2 regions of the Atlantibacter sp. MEI4A-1023 genome follow, and region 1 is predicted to be linked to the other one. Evidence: predicted binding sites of a transcription regulator. Region 1 holds the regulator's gene; the other holds the start of a gene.
What was found. The regulator PhoB, encoded in region 1, activates phosphate uptake and scavenging genes when phosphate is short. The targets are predictions, from matches to a motif close to CTGTCATAAAACTGNCNNAT.
Positions count from the first base shown of each region.

Region 2: the regulator PhoB is predicted to act here: its motif matches at 5,295-5,314, upstream of glpT (glycerol-3-phosphate transporter).

Region 1 covers NZ_CM149568.1:3,499,003-3,508,568, reverse strand. The annotation lists gene sbcC (exonuclease subunit SbcC) at 1-2,890, opposite strand, end outside; gene sbcD (exonuclease subunit SbcD) at 2,887-4,101, opposite strand; gene phoB (phosphate response regulator transcription factor PhoB) at 4,290-4,979, shown strand; gene phoR (phosphate regulon sensor histidine kinase PhoR) at 5,003-6,313, shown strand; gene brnQ (branched-chain amino acid transporter carrier protein BrnQ) at 6,716-8,035, shown strand; gene proY (proline-specific permease ProY) at 8,109-9,482, shown strand.
Region 2 covers NZ_CM149568.1:3,162,156-3,171,721, reverse strand. The annotation lists gene ACVV26_RS15115 (nicotinamide mononucleotide deamidase-related protein YfaY) at 1-1,076, shown strand, start outside; gene glpC (anaerobic glycerol-3-phosphate dehydrogenase subunit GlpC) at 1,108-2,304, opposite strand; gene glpB (glycerol-3-phosphate dehydrogenase subunit GlpB) at 2,301-3,557, opposite strand; gene glpA (anaerobic glycerol-3-phosphate dehydrogenase subunit A) at 3,547-5,166, opposite strand; gene glpT (glycerol-3-phosphate transporter) at 5,430-6,782, shown strand; gene yfaE (class I ribonucleotide reductase maintenance protein YfaE) at 6,822-7,076, opposite strand; gene nrdB (class Ia ribonucleoside-diphosphate reductase subunit beta) at 7,078-8,208, opposite strand; gene nrdA (class 1a ribonucleoside-diphosphate reductase subunit alpha) at 8,263-9,566, opposite strand, start outside.

The DNA.
Region 1 (9,566 bases):
GCGCCAGCGCCAGGCTGACCAGGAAGCTTTCGCCGCCGGAGAGGGTGCGGGTGTCGCGTACCGCATCCGCCTGCCAGGTATCCACCACTTCCAGCTCCAGCTCTTCGCTCAGTTTACGCTTCAGCAGGTAGCGCCCGTGCAGCCGGTTAAGCTGCTGGTTCGCCAGCCAGACCAGGTTGTCGAGGGTTAAACCCTGGGCGAACTTGCGGAATTTATCGCCTTTTTGCGAGCCGATTAAATGGTTGAGATGCGCCCAGGTCACCAGATGGGCGCTGGCGTTATCTATCTGCTGTTGCAGACCCGCGAGCCGCTCGCGGTTGTCCGTATCCTGTTTGAGTTGCTGGTTCAGTTCACCCTGGCGGGTGGCGTTTTCGCGCAGCGTCTGGCTAAGTTGCGCCAGTGTCGCCTGTAAGGCATCCAGATCTACTGCCCTATCAATCTCAGCAGGCATGGCTTGCAGATGCGCGTTCAGCGCCTGTTCCGCCTGAGCCAGCCGGGTTTGCTGTTCGTGAAGCTGGCGCTCGGTTTGGATTTTTAACGCGTTGAGGCGCTCCAGGTCCTGTGGCTCCAGCACTGCGGCAAGAAATGCAGTTTCATCAGCAAAGCGGCTTTGCGCCAGGGCTTGCTCAAACTGCTGTGACAACTGCGCTTCTCGTGCCTGCTCCTGTTTGCACTGTTCGCTGAGTGTTGCCCACTGCGCTTCCAGCGTCAGGCACTGGTTGTGACACGGCTGCCAGTGATCCAGCGGTTCGCCGGTAAAGGGGGCGGGCTGCGCGTCTTCTTCCGGCAGCACTGCCAGGATTTCATCACAGCGGATAAGCAAGTTTTGTAGGGCAAGCTGGCGGGTTTGCTGCTGTTGCCACTGTTGTGCTTCCTGCTCGCGCGCCCGCAGCCAGTCAGCTTCCTGGATCTCATCCGGCAGCGCCAGATCCAGGGCGGCAAATTGTTCGCTGAGCGCCTGGTAGCGCGCTGCCGTTTCTGCTTCATATTGCGTGATAGCCTGCTGCCTGGCGCGGGCGTCATCCGCCAGGAGCTGGTGCTGTTGCAGCAGGTAAAGCTGCTGTTCGTACTGGGTTTGGGCGTCCAGCCAGGGCTCCAGCGGCTGGCTGGCGTCCAGTGTCGCGTCCAGCGCCTGGCACAGCGCATTCCAGTCGGCATTCAGCGCCTGCGCTTTCTGGGTAATGCCTGCCGCTTCGGCGTCCAGTTCCATCAACTGCTTTTGCAGCGAGTTTTGCTGGCCGCGCAACGTCGCACCCTGTTCGCCCAGCGCCGATTTTTCCTTCTCGAGCTGTTGGTAGCGCGCCTCGCTGTCGTTCGGCTGGATAGCGTTATACGCTTCGATGGCCGGATGATGGGTAGAGCCGCATAGCGGGCAGGGCGCTTCAGGCTGGAGCCGAGCCCGCTCCGCCATCAGACCCGCGATGGTTTTTTCCAGTTCCCACACCTGGAAAGCCTTCGCCGCTTCTTCCTGTTTCACTTTATACGCCGCGCGCTTCTCAACGAGCTGACGTTCCAGATCGGCTAACTGACGGGTAATGCCCTGGCGCTGCTGGTCGAGCTGCCCGGCGCGCTGGCGTTGGGCGGCAATATCCCGGTGCAGCACAGCCAGTTTCTGGCGCTGCCCGCGCTGGGCGGCGGCGCGTTGTAGCTGGCTGTTCAGTTCTTCAGGCGTCAGCGTCAGCGTGACGGGGGCTAACAGCGCCTGTTTTTTCTTTACCTGATCCAACGCGGCACGCAGTTCGCCGAGCCGGCTGTCGTCGCGGCGGCGCTCAGCGAAGGCGGATTTCCAGCCAGCCAGTTCGTTTTGCCACTGGCCCCAGCGGTGGTGGGTTTGCATCAGCGCGGTTATCAGCTCCAGTTCCGACCGTGAATCAGCGGCGCGTTGGGCGATGGCGGCGCGGATCTGCTGGCGGCGCTGCTTTTCGCTGAGTAAGTGAGCATTAACTTCTTCGCGCTGGGTTTGCGTCCGTTGCAGCGTCTGGCGCTGGTCGCGGCGCTGCTGCCACAGCGGGCGCAGTTTCTCGGCGGGCAGGGCTTGTTCCAGCCTGGCGATATCGGCCTGTGCCGCGAGTTGTGCCTGTTGCGCCTGCGCCAGATCGGTTTGCGCCTGCTGGCAATGGCGTTCGTGCTGCGCTTTGTGGCTTAACCACTGGTGATGCTGCTGGTTGCGCTGGTACTGCGCCTGCAACGCGTGCTCTTCTGAAGTAAGCGCCTGCAAACTTTCCGCAAGCTGCTGGCGCTGCTCATCATTGAGCAACATCACGCCCTGCGCCTGGGATTGCAGTTTTTCCAGATCGATACGCGCCTGCTTATGCTGCTCAAAGACCCGCGCGGAAATCACGCCGTAAATTTCGGTGCCGGTCAGTTCTTCGAGAAGCTCTGCGCGCTCCTGGGCTTTCGCGTTCAGGAATGCGGCAAACTGCCCCTGCGAGAGCATCATCGAGCGGGTAAATCGGTCATAATCCAGCCCGGTTAATGTGGCAACGGCATCGAGCTTGTCATTCACTTTATCCGCCAGAATTTTCCCGTCGGCGCTACGGGCCAGTTCCACGCGGGGCGGCTGGAGTTTGCCGTCCGGCAGATAGCGGGCGCGATACTGGCTCCAGAACGCGCGATAGGCCACGCCTTTCACTTCAAATTCCACTTCCGCCAGACACTCGGCGGTGTCGCGGGTCATCAAATCATTCTGCGACTGGGAGATGGTGTTGAGGCGCGGCGTCTTGTGATACAGCGCCAGGCAAACGGCATCAAGCAGGGTGGTTTTCCCCGCGCCGGTTGGCCCGGTTATAGCAAACAGTCCATTGCTGGAAAACGGCTCCTGGGTAAAGTCGATTTTCCATTCACCCTTCAGGGAGTTGAGGTTCTTAAGACGCAGGCTCAAAATCTTCATGCGTTTTCCTCCTGCTGCATCGTCTCCAGGGTTTGGGCGAACAGCGTCCTCAACCTGGCGGCTTCATCCTCTTCCAGCGCTTCGCTTTGCAGGCGGCGCTCAAACACTTCCTCTACGCTGAGTTCGCTCAGGGTTTCGGTTTCCAGCCGGGCGATAGCCTGTTCTCGCTGCTCGCGGTTACGGCGCAGTAAGATCACTTCCACCGGCAGATTTTCGGTCATGGCAACGATATGGCGCTGCATATCGTGCAGGAAATCATCGCTGACAATTTCGATATCCAGCCAGGTTTTCGGCTCGGCGGGCGCGTCGCGCCACTGCTCAAGCTGCTGCTCGATTTGGGCCAGCGTGCCTTTGATCATCGCCAGCGGCTGGGTAACCGGTACTGCCAGTGGGGTGATTTTCGCCAGCGATGCGCCGGAAAACTCCACCAGATTCACCACTTTTTCACTGCCGGTTTCATCAAAACTTAATGGGATCGGCGAGCCGCAATAGCGGATATGTTCGCTCTTTGCCACCGTCTGGGCGCGATGAATATGGCCCAGGGCGATGTAATCCGCCGCCGGGAAATGGCTGGCGGGGAACGCGTCGAGGGTGCCGATGTAAATATCGCGCACCGCATCGGTTTTGGTGACGCCCAGCGCGGTTAAATGGCCGGTTGCGATAACCGGCAGCGCGCGTTCGCCACGCAGCTGGCAGGCGGCTTCAAAGCACTCCTGGTAATGACGGGTAATGGCGTCCAGCAGTTGCAGTTGTTTATCGCTGCCCGATTCGCCGGCGCGGCTTTTAGTGATGTCGCGCGGGCGTAAAAACGGGACAGGGCACAGTACCGCGCCCGGCTCGCCATTCCGTTTATTGATAATCAATGCCTGGCCTTCAGGATCACGCTGCGCGCTGGCGACCACCCGGGTATTCAGGCAGGCCAGCAGTTCGCGGGATTCGTTGAGCGTCGCAACCGAATCATGATTGCCCGCCAGGACGATTAACTCACAGCCGGTCGGCTGGAGATCCACCACGAAGCGGTTATACAGTTCACGGGCGTAGCTCGGCGGCGAACCGGTATCAAAGATATCCCCGGCGACGATAATGGCATCCACCTGCTGCTCCGCCGCCGTCTGGCGCAGCCACGTCAGGAAGGCCTGGTGCTCCGCCGCGCGGCTTTTGGTATAAAAATTTTGACCGAGATGCCAGTCTGAGGTGTGGAGGATGCGCATCGTCATTCCCTGTGGCGTAAAAGCGAAAGGGGGATTATAACCCTCCTTATACTTCACTGTCCTGACGCCAGATTTATACAGCAAACTGATGGGTCATAAGACCGTCATCTTTTTCATAAATCTGTCATAAAACTGACGCATAATGGCGCCGCATTCAGAAAATTCGACTTAATTTGACAGGGCTAATCATGGCGAGACGTATCCTGGTCGTTGAAGATGAAGCGCCAATCCGTGAGATGGTGTGCTTCGTACTCGAACAAAATGGCTTCCAGCCGGTTGAAGCGGAAGATTATGACACCGCGGTGAATCAGCTTAACGAACCCTGGCCCGACCTTATCCTGCTGGACTGGATGTTGCCGGGCGGTTCCGGGCTTCAGTTTATTAAACATCTCAAACGTGAAGCGCTGACCCGCGATATCCCGGTCATGATGCTGACCGCGCGCGGTGAAGAAGAAGACCGGGTGCGCGGGCTGGAAACCGGCGCGGACGATTACATCACCAAGCCGTTCTCCCCGAAAGAGCTGGTGGCGCGGATCAAAGCCGTGATGCGCCGCATCTCCCCGATGGCGGTGGAGGAGGTGATCGAAATGCAGGGGCTGAGCCTCGACCCCAGCTCCCACCGCGTGATGACCGGCGAAAACCCTCTCGATATGGGCCCTACCGAATTCAAACTGTTACACTTCTTTATGACCCACCCGGAGCGGGTTTACAGCCGCGAGCAGTTGCTTAATCACGTCTGGGGCACCAACGTATATGTAGAAGACCGAACCGTGGACGTGCATATCCGCCGCCTGCGTAAAGCGCTGGAGCTGAGCGGGCACGATCGTATGGTGCAAACGGTTCGCGGAACCGGCTACCGCTTCTCAAGTCGTTTTTAATCACGATAACCGGAGAGTGACGCGTGCTGGAACGGCTGTCATGGAAAAGGCTGGCCCTTGAGCTGGTGCTGTGTTGTATCCCGGCCCTGATTTTGGGGGCCATTTTTGGTTACTGGGCGTGGTTTCTGCTGCTGGCGGTCACCAGCCTGCTGGTCTGGCATTTCTGGAATTTAATGCGCCTTTCCTGGTGGATTTGGGTCGATCGCAGTATGACGCCGCCGCCGGGGCGGGGGAGTTGGGACCCGCTGCTGTACGGCCTTCATCAAATGCAGTTGCGTAACAAAAAGCGCCGCCGCGAGCTGGGCAGCCTGATCAAACGCTTTCGCAGCGGCGCGGAATCCTTGCCGGATGCGGTGATCCTCACCACCGAAGAGGGCAATATCTTCTGGTGTAACGGCCTGGCTCAGCAACTGCTGGGGCTGCGCTGGCCGGACGATAACGGTCAAAACATCCTTAACCTGCTGCGCTACCCCGAATTCACCAACTGGCTAAAGGGGCGGCAGTTTACCCGCCCGCTGAATCTTGTGCTGAATAATGGCCGCCACCTGGAATTCCGCGTTATGCCTTACAGCGAAGAACAGCTATTAATGGTGGCGCGCGACGTGACGCAAATGCACCAGTTGGAAGGCGCACGGCGTAATTTCTTCGCTAACGTCAGTCACGAATTGCGTACACCGCTGACGGTGCTCCAGGGCTATCTGGAGATGATGGACGATAAACCGCTCGAAGGCCCGCTGCGCGAGAAAGCCATCCATACCATGCGCGAGCAAACCCACCGGATGGAAGGCCTGGTCAAGCAACTGCTGACCCTGTCGAAAATCGAGGCCGCGCCCGCGCTGGTGCTGAATGAGCAAATTGACGTGCCGATGATGTTGCGGGTGGTGGAGCGCGAGGCGCAAACCTTAAGCCATAAAAGACATACGCTTACATTTGACGTCGACAGTCATTTAAAAGTGCTGGGCAATGATGAACAACTGCGCAGTGCGATATCCAACCTGGTGTATAACGCGGTCAACCATACTCCGGAAGGCACGGCGATTACCGTAACCTGGCAACGCACACCGCAGGGAGCAAAGTTTTCGGTACAGGATAACGGACCGGGAATTTCAGCGGAGCATATTCCGCGTCTTACCGAGCGTTTTTACCGGGTGGATAAAGCCCGTTCCCGCCAGACTGGCGGCAGCGGACTGGGGCTGGCGATTGTTAAGCACGCCCTCAGCCACCACGATGCGCGGCTTGAAATCGAGAGCCAGCCAGGTAAAGGCACCACCTTTAGTTTTGTGCTGCCGGAACGGCTTATCGCAAATCCTGCCCCGGTGCGGCAAATCAGCTAAACCCGCTGTAAAACTTAGTTTCCATGGGCCAGTAAACTGGCCCTTTTGCCGTTTGGTTTCCTGAACAACTGTCTTATTTTTGACGGTTGTTTGTTTTTTGTTCGCATTAAAAGCCATAACATTTTTAAGATTCTGGTATGAATATCTAACTCATTTCGCGATTGTGGAATAATCTACTGGTTTTTAGATCCCTTATTGCCTTCAAACGTTATAAGCGTTTAAATTGCGCACCTGATGTTGCCAGACTCACTGTAATTTCGTGGTAATCCAAAAAACTATTCTCCGCCACGGCATCAGGTAAGTGTTTTTCGCTGATTTATAACGAAACGACGCTATTTCGCTCAGCGCTGGCAACCTAAACGTCATTCTTTTCAACACCACATCCACAGGCAGTTAGACTTTATGACCCATCAACTGAAATCGCGTGACATCATCGCACTGGGCTTTATGACCTTTGCGCTGTTTGTAGGCGCAGGCAATATCATCTTCCCCCCTATGGTTGGCCTGCAGGCAGGCGAACACGTCTGGACGGCGGCGATTGGTTTTCTGATCACGGCGGTCGGCCTGCCTGTACTGACCGTGGTCGCGCTGGCGAAAGTCGGCGGCGGCGTGGACAGCCTGAGCACGCCGATTGGCCGTGGCGCGGGCATCCTGCTGGCGACCGTGTGCTATCTGGCCGTGGGGCCGCTGTTCGCCACCCCGCGTACCGCCACCGTTTCGTTTGAAATGGGGATTGCGCCGCTGACGGGCGCAGGCCCGATGCCGCTGTTTATCTACAGCCTGATCTATTTCGCACTGGTGATCCTGGTTTCTCTGTATCCGGGCAAACTGCTCGACACCGTGGGCAACTTCCTTGCGCCGCTGAAAATTATTGCGCTGACCATCCTGGCGGTTGCCGCTCTGCTGTGGCCAGCAGGCGATATCAGCGTAGCCACTGACGCTTACCAGCATGCGGCGTTCTCGAACGGTTTCGTTAACGGCTATCTGACCATGGATACCCTGGGCGCAATGGTATTCGGTATTGTTATCGTCAATGCCGCGCGTTCACGCGGCGTCACCGAAGCACGTCTGTTGACCCGTTATACCGTCTGGGCTGGCCTGATGGCGGGCGTGGGCTTGACCCTGCTGTACCTGGCTCTGTTCCGCCTGGGTTCAGACAGCGCAACCCTGGTCGATCAGACGGCTAACGGCGCGGCAATCCTTCACGCTTACGTGCAGCACACCTTTGGCGGCGCAGGCAGCTTCCTGCTGGCCGCGTTGATTTTCATCGCCTGTATGGTGACGGCGGTTGGCCTGACCTGTGCCTGTGCCGAATTCTTCGCGCAGTATCTACCGCTCTCGTACCGTGCGCTGGTGTTTATCCTCGGCGGCTTCTCGATGGTGGTCTCGAATCTGGGCCTGAGCCACCTGATCCAGATTTCTATTCCGGTGCTGACGGCGATTTATCCGCCGTGCATCGTGCTGGTAGTGTTGAGCTTTACCCGCGGTTGGTGGCACAATTCCACCCGCGTTATCGCACCGGCAATGTTAATCAGCCTGCTGTTGGGCCTGATTGACGGCGTGAAGGCTTCAGCGTTGGGCGACATGTTGCCTGCCTGGACGCAGAAAATGCCGCTGGCCGATCAAGGGCTGGCCTGGCTGATGCCGACGGTAGCGATGGTGGTGATTGCCGCTATTTGGGATCGCGCTACGGGGCGTCAAGTGACCTCCACCGCGCACTAAATAAAGCCGGACAGATTTTAACCACGGAGCCCCCTCCGTGGTTTTTTTATTGTGTAACCAGGTACTTAACAACATGGATAACGGGACTACGCTCAAACGCGGTTTGAGTACACGACATATTCGCTTTATGGCGCTCGGCTCGGCGATTGGCACCGGGCTTTTTTACGGCTCAGCCGACGCCATTAAAATGGCCGGTCCGAGCGTGCTGCTGGCGTATATCATTGGCGGCGTGGCGGCATACATTATTATGCGCGCGCTGGGTGAAATGTCGGTACATAACCCTGCGGCCAGCTCATTCTCCCGTTATGCCCAGGAAAACTTAGGCCCGCTGGCGGGCTACATCACTGGCTGGACCTACTGCTTCGAAATCCTGATTGTCGCCATCGCCGACGTCACCGCCTTCGGCATTTACATGGGCGTCTGGTTCCCCACCGTGCCGCACTGGGTGTGGGTGCTGAGCGTGGTGCTGATTATCTGCGCCATCAACCTGATGAGCGTCAAAGTGTTCGGCGAGATGGAGTTCTGGTTCTCATTCTTTAAAGTCGCCACCATTATCATCATGATTGCCGCCGGTATCGGCATCATTATCTGGGGCATCGGCAACGGCGGCCAGCCTACCGGCATCAATAATCTGTGGAGCCACGGCGGTTTCTTCGCCAATGGCTGGATTGGCACCGTGATGGCGTTGCAGATGGTGATGTTCGCCTACGGCGGCATCGAAATTATTGGTATCACCGCAGGCGAAGCCAAAGATCCGGAGAAGTCGATTCCGCGCGCCATCAACTCGGTTCCGCTGCGTATTCTGGTGTTCTACGTGGGTACGCTGTTTGTGATTATGTCTATTTATCCGTGGAACCAGGTCGGCACCAACGGCAGCCCGTTCGTTCTGACCTTCCAGCATATGGGCATCACCTTTGCTGCCGGTATTCTTAACTTTGTGGTGATCACCGCTTCGCTGTCAGCGATTAACAGCGACGTGTTTGGCGTTGGCCGTATGCTGCACGGCATGGCGGATCAGGGCAGCGCGCCGAAAGTCTTCGCCAAAACCTCGCGCAACGGCGTGCCGTGGGTGACCGTGATGGTGATGACCGCCGCGCTGCTGCTGGCGGTGTATCTCAACTACATCATGCCGGAAAACGTGTTCCTGGTGATTGCCTCGCTGGCGACCTTCGCCACCGTGTGGGTGTGGATCATGATTCTGCTGTCGCAGATCGGGTTCCGCCGCCGCTTATCCCCGGAAGAGATCAAGGCGCTGAAATTTAAAGTGCCGGGCGGTGTCGCCACCACGATTGTTGGCCTGATTTTCCTGGTGTTTATTATCGGCCTGATTGGTTATCACCCGGATACCCGCATCTCGCTCTATGTCGGTTTCGCGTGGATTGTCCTGCTGCTGGTGGGTTGGGTGTTTAAACGCCGCCACGACGCGCGCACCCGTATTACCGCATAATGCCTTCCATCCCCGCCGCCTGGCGGGGATGCTGTTTTCGCTCTACGCTCAGTGTCTCCACCTGTTAACTCCTCCCCCAAATAA
Region 2 (9,566 bases), 340 kb from region 1:
CCGTTGGCGACAAACTCGAAGATTTAGTGGCCGTGCTGCTTGAACGCAGCCAGCATGCCGATATTCTCATCGTCAACGGCGGCCTCGGCCCAACCAGCGACGACCTGAGCGCCGAAGCCGCCGCGCAGGCGCTGGGCGAAGAGCTGGTGCTGCATGAGGAATGGCTGGAGCATATGGCGCAGTTCTTTTCCGAACGTGGCCGCGTGATGGCGCCCAGCAACCGCAAACAGGCGCTGATCCCCGCCAGCAGTGAAATGATTGATAACCCGGTGGGCACCGCCTGCGGCTTCGCCATCACCCTCAACCGCTGCCGCATTTTCTTCACGCCGGGCGTCCCTTCTGAATTCAAACAGATGGTGCAGCAGGAAATCCTGCCGCGCCTGCAAAAAAGCGTTGCGCTGCCGCCCGCGCCGGTGTGCCTGCGCTTAACGACGTTTGGCCGTTCGGAAAGCGATCTGGCCCAAAGCCTTGACGGGCTCAGCCTGCCGCCAGAGGTGGTGATTGGCTATCGTTCATCAATGCCCATTATTGAACTCAAGCTGACTGGCCCTGGCGAACAGCGCGCCGCGATGGAAGCCCTGTGGCCGGAGATCCGCAAGGTGGCAGGGGAGAGCGTCATTTTTGAAGGCACCGAAGGCTTACCGGCGCAAATCGCCCGCTGCCTTAACGAGCGTCAACTAAGCCTGACCCTGAGCGAGCAGTTCACCGGCGGCCTGCTGGCGCTCCAGCTTTCCCGCGAGAGCGCGCCGTTGCTGGCGAGCGAAGTCGTGCCCGCCCAGCCGGAGTCCCTGACCCAGACTGCCCACTGGACCGCAGAGCGGCGGATTAACCATTTCGCCGGGCTGGCGCTGGCGGTCTCGGGGCTGGAAGAAGATCATCTTAACTTTGCGCTATCCACCCCGGAAGGCACCCACGCGTTGCGGGTGAAGTTCAACACCACCCGTCACAGCGTGCAGGTACGCCAGGAAGTGTGCGCCATGATGGCGTTAAACATTCTGCGCCGCTGGCTGAACGGCAAAGATATCGCCAGCGATCACGGCTGGATCAACGTGGTGGAATCGCTTTTTATTGAGTAACGGTGTCGCCGGGCGTTATGCCCGGCGCATGTCAGGCCAGCGCCTGCGCCAGCAGGGTAATCGGATGTTCACAGCGTTTGCTGGTGGACATCTCGATTTGCCATTTGCAGGTTTCGCAGTCGGTGATCACCAGATCCACGCCACTCTCTTCAATCTGTTTAAACAGCGGTTCGCCGATGGCCTGCGAGGTCGGGTAGTTCTCGGATTTAAAACCATAGGTTCCGGCAATCCCGCAGCAGCGCGAATCCAGCACCAGCACCTCCACGCCGGGGATGCGTTTCAGCAATTCCAGGGTGTAGATCGCCCAGCCCATTTTTTCCATATGGCAGGGGGTGTGATAGGCCACGCGCAGCGGCGTCGGCTTGAGATTCAGCGTTGCGCCGTCTTCCAGTCTGCGCCACAGAAAGCGCGTCGCCAGTTCAATGCTGTCGCGCAGCGGGGTGGTATCCACATCCAGCACGTGCGGGTATTCATCGCGCAGCGTGAAGGTGCAGGTCGACGAGGTGGCGATCACCGGGAGATGGCGTTCAATAATCGCTTCTTCCAGCGAACGGGCATTCACCCGCGCCTGTTTACGGGCTTTATCGACAAACCCGTTGGCGATCAGCGGTACGCCACAGCACTTTTCTTTGCTCAGCAGCTCCACACCGATGTTCATGGCGTTAAACACGTTTACCAGGTCTTTGCCGAGAGTGGAATTGTTGTAATTGACGTAGCAGCCGTGGAAAAACGCCACTTTATCGGCGAACTGCGCCTGGGCCGCCGCCTGTTTGCGATACCACTGGCGGAAGGTGCCGAACGCGTATTTCGGCAGGCTGCGGCGATGGTCGATTTTCAACGCCTTATCCAATAGCTGGCGCACCGGTTTCATGGCGGTGGCGGCATTGACCAGCGGCGCAAACGGCGTGGAGAGCGAGCCCATGATGTCGGTATGGCTAAGCAGCGCATCGCGCAGCGACGGGTTATGCGGCGCATATTCCGCTCTGGCGCGCTGAATGATGTCGCCGATTTTGACGTCCGACGGGCAGGCCACTTCGCAGCGCTTGCAGTTGGTGCAGTATTTTAGCGCCTCGTCGTACAGCGTCGGGTCTTTAAGACGCAGCCGCGCGCCGTCCGGCCCGGCCTGTTTCGGACCGGGATAATGCGGGTTGGCGCGGCTTACCGGGCAGGCGGTAGTGCAAACGGTGCATTTAATGCAGCTTTCGAAACCGGTCTCCCTCAGGCTCATAATCTGCTCCCTGTATTAATAATCTGTTGGGCGGCGTGCAGGGCGGTAATGGCGCACACGCCGCCGCCGCAGCCCTGGGTAATGGGATCGAACCCGCCGAGCACGGTGCCGATGGCGTACACGCCTTCCAGGGATTCGCCGTTACGCGACGGCTGGAGACGGTCGTTGGTTTTTACGCCGATGGACTGCCAGGGCTGGGAGTGGAAAAAGTCCGGGTGGCTCCAGTCACCGTTAGCGGCGTAATCATGCAGATCCAGATCGAAAATCGCTTCGCGAACCCGCTGGCGCTCGGCCACCAGTCCATTGCTGAAGAAGCTGCCGCTGGCGAGCACCACGTGCCGCGCCTTAAGGGCGATATCGCCATGATTGCGGGTCCATACCTGGTGCAACCCCGCTTCATTGCGCGTGACGCGGTTTACCGCATCGCCTTCCATAATAATGCCGCCGTTCTGGCGGAAATATCGCGCCAGCGCGTTGTGCATCCTCATCCCCGGCACCGACGGCGGCAGGGTAGGGATAAAATTCAGCGCGCAGGGCAGGGCGTGTTGTAACTGCGCGGGCAGGTCCGGCTGCTCCAGGCCCACCACGGCGGGCAGCAGCAGCGCGTCATAGCCTGGCGCGAGGGCGGTCAGCTCGTTGAGCAGTTCCGGCGTGTAGCGCGCATCGTCGAGCATCCGGGCGATGTTCACCGCGCGGAATTCGCTGGGGTTCTGGCGCAACACGTCCAGCACCGGCAGCGCCAGCTCGGCGGTATCGGCCTCAATACCCTGCTGTTTCAATTGCTCGGCCACCATCAGCGGTTCGAAGTCGAGAAAACCTGCGATGCCCACCACGCGAATGCGTTTGCCGGTAAGCGGCGCACAGGGCGCATCCTGCTGGCTCAGCCATGCGGTGCGCCACTGGCCGAGCGGCGTCAGGCGCGAATGGCCGTAGCGCCAGTGGCCCTGTAATGTCAGCCCGGCGCGGGCTAACAGAGCTTCGGCATGATCGGCATAATCCAGCACCGCCGCCGCGCCCGGATGGGCATACGGATGCTGTGGGGACTGGTTGATTAACTCGCACAGCCCGCTTTGGATATCGCTAACCGGCGTGCCGTCGGCAAGATGGCTGAGTAAATCCAGCGAGCCGGATGAGAAGTGCAGAGCGCTCTGGCCCCGGCTGACAATCGCGCAGCGCAGGCCCGCTTCGCCGAGTTTGATCCCGCACAGCAATCCTGCGAGGCCGCCGCCGATAATCACGCTATCAAATTTCATGGCGTTGCTCCTTTTCCAGTCCGCATAATCCCTGGTAAACCCAACGGGTAAATTCCGCCTCGCGTAACGCATCCCCATAGGCGACGGGGGCGATACCTTTCCACCGCTCGTTAAGGAACTGCGACAGTTCGCGGCAGGATTGCATCCCGCTCATCACCCCGAAGCGCTGCAATAATCCGGCGGCGCGGCAGGCGCACAGCTCGCCCTGGCAGGTGCCCATGCCGACGCGGGTGCGGCGGCGTAAGTCCACCAGTTTGGTGACCGCTAATGATTCCACGGCGTAGCGCACTTCGCTGGCAGTGACCGCCTCGCATTCGCATACCAGGCTTTGGTTAAGCCGCGCGTCGTTCAGCCACTCGGCGGCGCGTTCGCCGTGTCGATACACGGCGGAACCGCGCAGCATGGTCGGGAGGGAGATCACTTTGCGCAGCGTGGTTTCCGGTTCTTCGCGCGAGCCGGGCAGCGGCGCGCTGGCGGTGGTGCAGGGCGTGGTGTTGCCCAGCTTGCGGCATACCGCGTCGGTGGCCCATTCCGCCATCAGCCGGTAGGTCATCAGTTTGCCCCCGGTGATGGTGATAAACCCGTCCAGCCCGTCGCGCTCAGCGTGATCCAGCAGCACAATGCCGCGGCTGACGTTGCGACCGCTGGGATCGTCATCGGTAGCTACCAGCGGGCGGACGCCGGAGTAGGCGCGCAGAATGCGGGTTTGCGCCATGCGCGGAGCCAGTTTTGCCCCTTCGCGCAGCAGGATGTCCACCTCGCTGGCGGTGACGCGGGTATTGTCGATTTGGTCGTAGTCAACGCGGCTGGAGGTGGTGCCAATCAGTGAAATGGTGTCGCCGGGCACCAGAATATCGGCGTCGGCGGGTTTGCGGCAGCGGTTAATCACATGTTGATTTATGCGATGGCCGAGTATCAATAACGCGCCTTTGGCAGGCAGCATCCGGATGCGCAAATCGGCGTACTCAGCGATATGCGCCCCCCAGATCCCGGCGGCATTCACCACCACGTCGGCGTAGATTTCGCGCGTTTCGCCGTGCTGATGGTCGAAAACGCGCACGCCGCGGATCTGCTCATTGTGGCGGATCAGCCCGGTCACTTCATGCCACGTATACAGCAGCGCGCCGTGTTCACGCGCATCCAGCATATTGGCGGTGGTCAGCCGGAACGGATCGACGGTGCCATCGGGCACCCGCACGCAGCCAACCAGCGCCGGGTTGACGCTGGGTTCAATCTTCAGCGCTTCCTGCGGGGTGAGTAATTCGGTGTCGATATCCGCCTGCTGGCAGGCATCGATAAACTGGCGCTGCCATTCAAACGAGTCTTCGGGCAGGGTGATAAACAACCCGCCGGTGGGTTCTATACAGTGGCGGGCCACGCTTTTCAGAATGCGGTTTTCCGCAATGCATTCTCTTGCCGATTCTGGATCGTTGACCGCATAGCGCGCGCCGCTGTGTAGTAACCCGTGGTTGCGCCCGGTCGCGCCGGTGGCAAAGTCGTGGCGCTCCAGTAAAATGGCCCTGAGGCCGCGTCGCGCGCAGTCTCTGGCAATACCCGCGCCGGTCGCGCCGCCGCCGATTATCACCACATCCGCTTGTTCTGGTCTCATCGCCTCGTCCTCTCAACACTCTGCTGTGTTCACCATTTAGCCACATTATTGATGTGGTTTGTTTGATAACGAGCAAATTCGAACGAAAAACGAAAATATATTCCTTTGTAATACGCTTTTTTGTTCGATTGTAATAAAAGTGAAACAATATGTGCGATGTTTCACAGCATTTACATTTAATTTTGACTACTATCACGCTCGGAAAAGAAAGTTTCCGTTGTCTTTTGTTTTCGTTGAGTACTTATCTGGGCCTGGAGAGAGCAATGCTAAGTATCTTTAAACCTGCAGCGCATTCGGCAAGATTGCCTGCAGAAAAGATCGATCCCGTTTACCGCCGGTTACGCTGGCAGATTTTCATGGGGATATTTTTTGGGTACGCGGCCTATTATCTGGTGCGAAAAAACTTCGCGCTGGCAATGCCGTATTTGATTGAACAAGGATTTTCACGCGGGGATCTGGGTTTTGCGCTGTCGGGCATTTCCATTGCTTACGGCTTTTCGAAGTTCATCATGGGTTCGGTGTCTGACCGCTCCAACCCGCGCGTGTTTCTGCCTGCCGGTTTGATTCTGGCGGCGGCGGTAATGCTGTTTATGGGTTTCGTGCCCTGGGCGACATCAAGCATTGCGATTATGTTCGTACTGCTGTTCTTGTGCGGCTGGTTCCAGGGCATGGGGTGGCCGCCGTGTGGCCGTACTATGGTGCACTGGTGGTCGCAGAAAGAGCGCGGCGGGATTGTCTCGGTATGGAACTGCGCCCATAACGTGGGCGGCGGGCTTCCTCCGCTGCTGTTCCTGCTCGGTATGGCGTGGTTTAACGACTGGAAAGCGGCGCTGTATATGCCTGCTTTCGGGGCCATCATCGTGGCGCTGATTGCCTTTGCGCTGATGCGTGATACCCCGCAGTCCTGCGGTCTGCCGCCGATTGAAGAGTACAAAAACGACTACCCGGATGATTACAGCGATAAGCACGAAGAAGAGCTGACCGCGAAGCAGATTTTTATGCAGTACGTTCTGCCTAACAAATTGCTGTGGTATATCGCTATCGCCAACGTGTTTGTTTACCTGCTGCGTTACGGCATCCTCGACTGGTCGCCGACCTATCTGCGTGAAGTGAAGCATTTCGCGCTGGATAAATCCTCCTGGGCCTACTTCCTGTATGAGTATGCGGGGATACCGGGCACGCTGCTGTGCGGCTGGATGTCGGACAAAGTGTTTAAAGGCAACCGTGGCGCAACCGGCGTGTTCTTTATGACGCTGGTGACCATCGCGACCATCGTTTACTGGCTCAACCCGGCGGGCAACCCGCACGTGGATATGGCCTGTATGATCATTATCGGCTTCCTGATTTATGGTCCGGTGATGCTGATTGGTCTACATGCGCTGGAGCTGGCGCCGAAAAAAGCAGCGGGTACGGCGGCAGGCTTCACCGGTCTGTTTGGTTATCTCGGCGGTTCGGTTGCCGCGAGCGCCATCGTCGGTTACACCGTGGACTTCTTCGGCTGGGACGGCGGTTTTATGGTGATGATCGGCGGCAGCATTTTAGCGGTGCTGTTGTTGATCGTGGTAATGATTGGTGAGCGTAAGCATCACCAGGAAGTGCTCGCGAAACGCGGGTAATAAAAAAGGCTGAGCTTACGGGCTCAGCCTTTTTCCTTTCTACAGTTCGATTTCAATATCGCCCTGCGCCCGGCAACAGCAGGGGAGAATGTCCCCCGGCTCGATAAACGCCAGCGGCTCAATCAGCCAGGTCACTTCGCCCGCATGTAAACGGGTACGGCACGAACCGCAATACCCTTCACGACACTGATATTCCACCGCAATTTTATGCGACTCCAGCGCCGCCAGCAGGGAAGGGTGCTCATCCTGGCACAGCAGCTGTGCGCCAGAGAGGCGAAGCGTAATACGGCCCATCTTAAAGCTGGAAATTGCTCAGGTCGTCGGTATCGACTTCCGAGTCAATCTGGCCGACCAGGTAAGAGCTTACTTCCACTTCCTGCGGCGCAACCTGCACGTTATCCGATACCAGCCAGGTGTTAATCCACGGAATCGGGTTGGAGCGGGTTTTGAACGGCAGATCGAGCCCAACAGCCTGCATGCGGATGTTGGTAATGTATTCCACGTACTGGCACAGAATGTCTTTGTTCAGGCCGATCATTGAACCGTCGCGGAACAGGTAATCCGCCCACTCTTTTTCCTGCTGCGCCGCCAGTACGAACAGATCGTAAGATTCCTGTTTGCACTCTTCGGCGATTTCCGCCATTTCCGGGTCATCCGCGCCGGAACGCATCAGGTTCAGCATGTGCTGGGTGCCGGTCAGGTGCAGCGCTTCGTCGCGGGCGATCAGGCGAATGATTTTGGCGTTGCCTTCCATCAGCTCGCGCTCGGCGAAGGCGAAGGAACAGGCAAAGCTGACGTAGAAGCGAATCGCTTCCAGCGCGTTCACGCTCATCAGGCACAGATATAACTGCTTTTTCAGGCTACGCAGGTTAACGGTCACGGTTTTGCCGTTCACCGTGTGGGTGCCTTCGCCCAGCAGATGCCAGTAGCTGGTCATCTCGATCAGGTCGTCGTAATAGCCGGAGATATCTTTGGCGCGCTTTAAGATTTCGTCGTTGGTGACGATATCGTCAAACACAATCGCCGGATCGTTAACGATGTTGCGGATGATATGGGTATAAGAGCGTGAGTGGATGGTCTCGGAGAACGCCCAGGTTTCTACCCAGGTTTCCAGCTCGGGAATAGAAATCAGCGGCAGCAGCGCGACGTTCGGGCTACGGCCCTGGATAGAGTCCAGCAGCGTCTGGTATTTCAGGTTGCTGATGAAGATGTGTTTTTCGTGATCCGGCAACGCCTGGTAATCGATACGGTCGCGGGAAACGTCCACTTCTTCAGGACGCCAGAAGAAGGAGAGTTGCTTTTCGATCAGCTTTTCGAAGATGTCATATTTTTGCTGATCGTAGCGGGCCACGTTAACCGACTGGCCAAAAAACATCGGCTCCAGTAGCTGGTCGTTTTTGGTCTGTGAAAAGGTGGTGTATGCCATGAATAAGAGTCCTGTCTTACGGAATAAAGGCGGGGAAATCCCCGCCCTGATTTTTTAGATTTTGCACGCGCCGCTTTCGCAGCCGTCGTCCTGAATCGACGGGGCCAGATCGTCCTGCGCATCTTCCGCACCGTCGCGGGTGTTTTGATAGTACAGGGTTTTCACGCCGAATTTATAGGCGGTGAGCAAGTCTTTCAGCAGTTGCTGCATCGGCACTTTACCTGACGGGAAGCGGGTCGGATCATAGTTGGTGTTCGCCGAAATCGACTGGTCGATAAACTTCTGCATGATGCCAACCAGTTGCAGGTAACCGTCGTTGCCCGGCATTTCCCACAGCAGCTCGTAGTTATTTTTCAGCAGCTCATAGTCCGGCACCACCTGACGCAGAATGCCGTCTTTGGAGGCTTTAATGCTCACGTGGCCGCGCGGCGGCTCAATACCGTTGGTGGCGTTGGAGATCTGCGATGAGGTCTCAGACGGCATCAGCGCGGAAAGCGTGGAGTTACGCAGGCCGTGGGTTTTGATTGACTCACGCAGGGCTTCCCAGTCCAGATGCAGTTTCTCGCTGGTAATACCGTCGAGATCCTTTTTATAGGTATCGATCGGCAGAACGCCCTGGCTGTAAGTGGTTTCGTTGAACCACGGGCACGCGCCTTGCTCTTTCGCCAGCTCGTTAGAGGCTTTCAGCAGGTAGTACTGAATGGCTTCAAACGTTTTGTGCGTCAGGTTGTTCGCGCTGCCGTCGGAATAACGCACGCCGTGCTTCGCCAGGTAGTAAGCGAAGTTAATCACGCCGATACCCAGGGTACGACGGCCCATCGCACCGCGTTTGGCCGCCAGAATCGGGTAGTCCTGGTAATCGAGCAGGGCATCCAGCGCGCGCACCGCCAGGGTCGCCAGCTCTTCGAGATCGTCCAGAGAATCGATCGCGCCGAGGTTGAACGCCGACAGGGTGCACAGGGCGATTTCGCCGTTTTCGTCGTTAACGTCTTCCAGCGGTTTGGTCGGCAGGGCGATTTCCAGGCACAGGTTGGACTGGCGCACCGGCGCGACAACCGGGTCAAACGGGCTGTGGGTGTTGCAGTGGTCAACGTTCTGGATGTAGATACGGCCAGTCGAGGCGCGTTCCTGCATCATCAGGGAGAACAGTTCGACCGCTTTAATACGCTGCTTGCGGATGCTGTCGTCTTTTTCGTATTTAGTGTACAGACGCTCGAACTCGTCCTGATCGGCGAAGAACGCGTCATACAGGCCCGGGACGTCGGACGGACTGAACAGGGTGATCTCTTCGCCCTTCAGCAGACGGGTGTACATCAGTTTGTTGATCTGCACGCCGTAGTCCATGTGACGTACGCGGT